One region of the Ruegeria sp. I1 genome, then DNA from elsewhere that is predicted to be linked to it. Evidence: riboswitches for the same ligand, from Rfam matches in the RefSeq annotation. Region 1 holds a riboswitch; the other holds the start of a gene.

What was found. A riboswitch is a leader RNA that binds a small molecule or an ion and turns the genes downstream of it on or off. The one in region 1 is predicted to bind cobalamin.
Region 2: another riboswitch for cobalamin. It lies ahead of ACR0DH_RS07305 (DUF1636 family protein); the one in region 1 lies ahead of ACR0DH_RS13335 (hypothetical protein).

Annotation. Positions count from the first base shown of each region.
Region 1 covers NZ_JBQFNM010000006.1:219,319-221,507, forward strand. Annotated here, with positions in the region: gene speB (agmatinase) at 1-653, opposite strand, end outside; cobalamin riboswitch at 824-1,029, shown strand; gene ACR0DH_RS13335 (hypothetical protein) at 1,157-1,468, shown strand; gene ACR0DH_RS13340 (HD domain-containing protein) at 1,658-2,189, shown strand, end outside.
Region 2 covers NZ_JBQFNM010000003.1:142,094-144,282, forward strand. Annotated here, with positions in the region: gene ACR0DH_RS07295 (carbohydrate kinase family protein) at 1-135, shown strand, start outside; gene ACR0DH_RS07300 (D-lyxose/D-mannose family sugar isomerase) at 155-820, shown strand; cobalamin riboswitch at 879-1,095, shown strand; gene ACR0DH_RS07305 (DUF1636 family protein) at 1,194-1,550, shown strand; gene ACR0DH_RS07310 (ABC transporter ATP-binding protein) at 1,547-2,189, shown strand, end outside.

The sequences.
Region 1 (2,189 bases):
TGCCGGACAGATTGGATGTCTGATCCCATGGCGCGGGCATCCGCATAGCCATCCTTAGCGGTGGACGACACATTGCGAATGCCGATCTGACTGAGGCCGGTGACATAGGGTTTTTCGGCGGCACGGCGCATTGGGTTTCCGTGGCCATAGCGCACCCCATGCCGTTCATCGACAAAATCCAGGTGCGCGTCGATTTGCACCACATGAATTGGTTCTTGATCATCAAAGGCATTGATGCAGGGGATATTGATCGAATGATCGCCGCCCAAGACGACCGGTAGCGCCCCCGCCTCCAGTATTTTGCGCACCCCAAACTCGATATTTGCATGGCTTTTCATTGTGTCGGTATGCACGATGTCTGCATCGCCGATATCAACAATGGTTACTTTGGCCGGATCCAGATAGGTGACATCATCTTCGTGGTCATAAGCGCCAGCATGGCCGAATGAGAACAGCGTCGACGCCTCACGGATCGCGCGTGGCCCCATCCGCGCCCCGGACCGCCATTGACAGCCAAAATCAAACGGGGCGCCAAGAACCGCAACGTCGGCGTCAATCGCGTCCCAATCCTCGACATAGGGATACTTGCCAAAGGTACAGATACCAACGAAAGGCAGGTTCAATCGGCCGGAGTCGTAGCCATGGTTCGACATATACGCGCTCTTTCTGTTCAGATCGTCAAATTCTGTAAACATTAAGGCACCCGAATGCCACGCCCTGTAAAGCCTTTTGCATGGATTGAACTCACTGCCGTTTCAGCTTTGGCGGACATTTTCAGCGTTGTCAGATTGCGCCAAACCCAGTGGACATAGTGAATCGCGTATGAGACAGTGAAAGCGATGGTGTCCGGCTCGGTTCGAGTCGGCTGAAAAGGGAACACGGTGCGGGTTCATACCCAATTCCGTGACTGCCCCCGCAACTGTAAGCGGCGAGCGACCCCGTTGGAAACCACTGAGCCCTAGGGTTCGGGAAGGAACGGGAAAGCGTTGACCCGCAAGTCAGGAGACCTGCCATCTACGGTGTGTGATGCCATGCGCCGCAGTCAACTTGAACCCGGGCGGGGTGCCTTGGGAACGGCAGAGACGACCGAAGGACCAAGCGTCCCCGGCACATCACCGTGACCAGCCACACTCGTCCCTTTTGCGCGGAGGGCGCGATGTTATTGGAACGGACGATTATTCAACTCGATACAGGCCCCATGCCTGCGGATGAAGCACGTCAGATGGGACAGCTTGGCTATATGCAATGGATCGCGGGTGTTCCTGGCAATGCCTGCTATGAAGTAGCTGCGAGGCATGCTTACGAAACAGCTGCACCATTTAAAGATCACTCACCTGCCGTTGCAGCGTTCTGCGACTTGCTTTTGACTTCGCTGGAGCAACCATTCAGACCTTTGCCGCTTGCCATGCCAAAACGTGAAAGGCGTGGCGGAGCGCAGGCCCGCCGATCTTTTCGCATGCCGCTGTGACATAGAACGGGCTGCGGGATTATCGCACGGCTTTGTGCTCTTAAAAGACGTCGATACCCACCTCCGGCGACTACAATTTTCACCGGCACAACAGGTTTCATTTGCCGAGTCCGGTGTTTGCGTGGATAGTCCGGAATTACACGCTTGCTTGCGCCCGCTGACCCACACGTAAACGCCAAAGGACATGCTATGGATCAGGTGAAATTCACGCAGATGAAGGACGGGGACAAAGAGGACTACACCTTCCTCGATACTCTGGAGCGTGAGTACTGCAAAGGAACGGCAGATCGTTTGCTGGAGGCGATGGAGAGGCTCGACAAAAGCCTGTCCGGCTATCAAGTCACACGTCTTGGCCATTCGGTGCAGTCAGCAACCCGCGCCTGGTTTGACGGGGCAGACATAGATTGGATCGTTGGCGCCTTGCTGCATGATATCGGTGACATCTATGCGCCGCATAATCACGATGAATATGCGGCCTCAATCCTCAAACCCTTCCTACGCGAACAGGTCACGTGGTGCGTGCATACCCATGGGGATTTTCAGCTTGTTTACTTCGGAGAGCACGTAGGCGCGAACCCCGAAAAACGCCAAGCTCATCGTGACAGCATCTATTTCGATGACTGTGCCGAGTTCTGTGAACGCTGGGATCAATCGAGTTTTGATCCCGCTTATCCCAGCAAACCACTGTCTTTCTTTGCAGATATGGTGCGTGAGGTGTTTG
Region 2 (2,189 bases), on a different contig from region 1:
GGACATCTGACCAAAGCCGGGCTGCGCGATCTGACAAAAGAAAGCCTGCGTGCAGCTTTAGCGTTGGGTGCAGATGTTGCAGCAGTCACCGTATCGCGTGCCGGGGCCAACCCGCCCTGGGCGCACGAGCTCTAGTCCCAAAAAGGGAAGTCACATGAAACGTTCCGACATCAACCACATCAAGACCGATGCACAGGCCTTTATCCAGTCTTTCGGTTTCATCCTGCCCCCCTTTGCCGACTGGTCTCCGGATCAGATGCGCAGCGCCAAGGCCGACACGATCCGCGCCCGGGGACTGGGATGGGACATCACCGACTACGGGCAAGGCAAATTTGATGAGCTTGGCCTGTTCCTGTTCACCCTGCGCAATGGGGATGAGAACGATCTGAGCCAGGGTCGTGGGATGCTTTATGCAGAAAAACTGCTGATCTCGCGCGACAAGCAGCTGTCGCCGATGCATCGTCATATCGTCAAAGCCGAGGATATCATCAACCGGGGCGGCGGCGATCTGGTGATGGAGATCTATGCCTCGAACCCCGATGGCAGCGTAGACCGCGACACACCGGTTGTGGTGCCCAGCGACGGATGCGATATCAGCATCACTCCGGGCGAATTGCTGCGCCTGAAACCCGGCGAAAGCGTGACCCTGATGCCCGGCATCTGGCACGCCTTCTGGGCCGAGCGTGGGGATTGCCTGATCGGCGAGGTCTCAACCGTAAACGACGACCGCACCGATAACGTGTTCGAACAACCCATTCCCCGCTTTGCCACGATCGACGAAGATACCGAGGCCGAGTTCCTGCTGGTTGCGGATTACTGATCTACCCCGAGATTGACCCGAGCCTCTCAGCGATTGCTTGACAAGCGTGTCTTGTCCAGAATAGCTGACCTGTGATGGTTCCCGCAGCTTTGGGTGCGGGATGAAAATGGGAATACGGTGCGGCCCCCGGAATATCGGAACAGGCCAAGTCCGTAACTGCCCCCGCAACTGTAAGCGGAGAGCGACGCCAAATCACCACTGGCCCGAGAAGGCCGGGAAGGTTGGCCAAGCAACGACCCGCAAGTCAGGAGACCTGCCATCACCTGTGAAACCAACCCGGGACGGGGCGTCCTGGAAGGAGGATTGATGGCATATTTGCGCCCTTTGGGGACTGGCACTTTCGACACGGGCGTTCTGCGCGTTGAGGGTGGCAATGACCCGCAACGCTGATCACTTTGTGCTGATCTGCTCGACCTGCCAGGGTGAGATCGAAGCCAGCGCCGCCCAAATTCTGCTGGACGCGTCGCTGCCAGACGGGTTCGCTACGCGACTGATCCCGTGCATGGCAGGATGCGAACGTCCCATGGCCATCGGTCTGCAAGCCGAAGGCAAGGCGCAATACCTGTTTGGCGATATTCAAAGCACCGCCGATCTGGATGCGATCGCCACCTTCGCCCATCAGTACCGCGACAGCGAGAGCGGTTGGACCAGCGCAACGGATCGCCCCCCCGCCTTGCTGTTCAAAACTCTAGCACGTCTGCCTCGTCTTCCAAAGGCGGGTAAGGCATGAGCTTTCTGGTCGCGGAGAATCTGGAATACTACGCCCTGAATGGCGATGTGTTGCTACAAGGCGTCTCGTTCTCTTTGGAAGAAGGGGCGATCCTTGCCATCGCCGGTCCGAACGGTGCCGGCAAAACAACGCTGCTGAACCTGCTCTGTGGGGTCGAACGTCTGGCGCTGGGGGACGTACGGATCAACGGTCAAAGCCTGCGCAGCCTGTCTGCGCAGGAACGCGCCAGGACCATTGCGGTTGTTGGTCAGCAGGAACTGCCCGATGGCCGCCTAAAGCTGCGCGACTACGTTGCGCTGGGTCAGATTCCCATTCAGAGCGACCGCTCGGCGGAAGACCACAAGATGGATCTTGCGCGCGTTCTACGCACGACCGAGCTGACCCATCTGGCGGACAAGCCGATGCAGCGGCTCTCCGGCGGCGAACGCCAACGCGCTCATATCGCGCGTGCATTGGCGCAGAACCCCTCGCTGTTGTTTCTGGACGAGCCCACCAATCATCTGGACCCCGATGCCAAGGGGCACATGCTGTCGCTGGTGGCCGAGCTGGGCGTGACGGTGGTGATGATCGTGCATGACCTTGTCATGATCCCGGAATTCGCCAGCCATGTCGCGCTGATGAAATCCACACGCATGACGG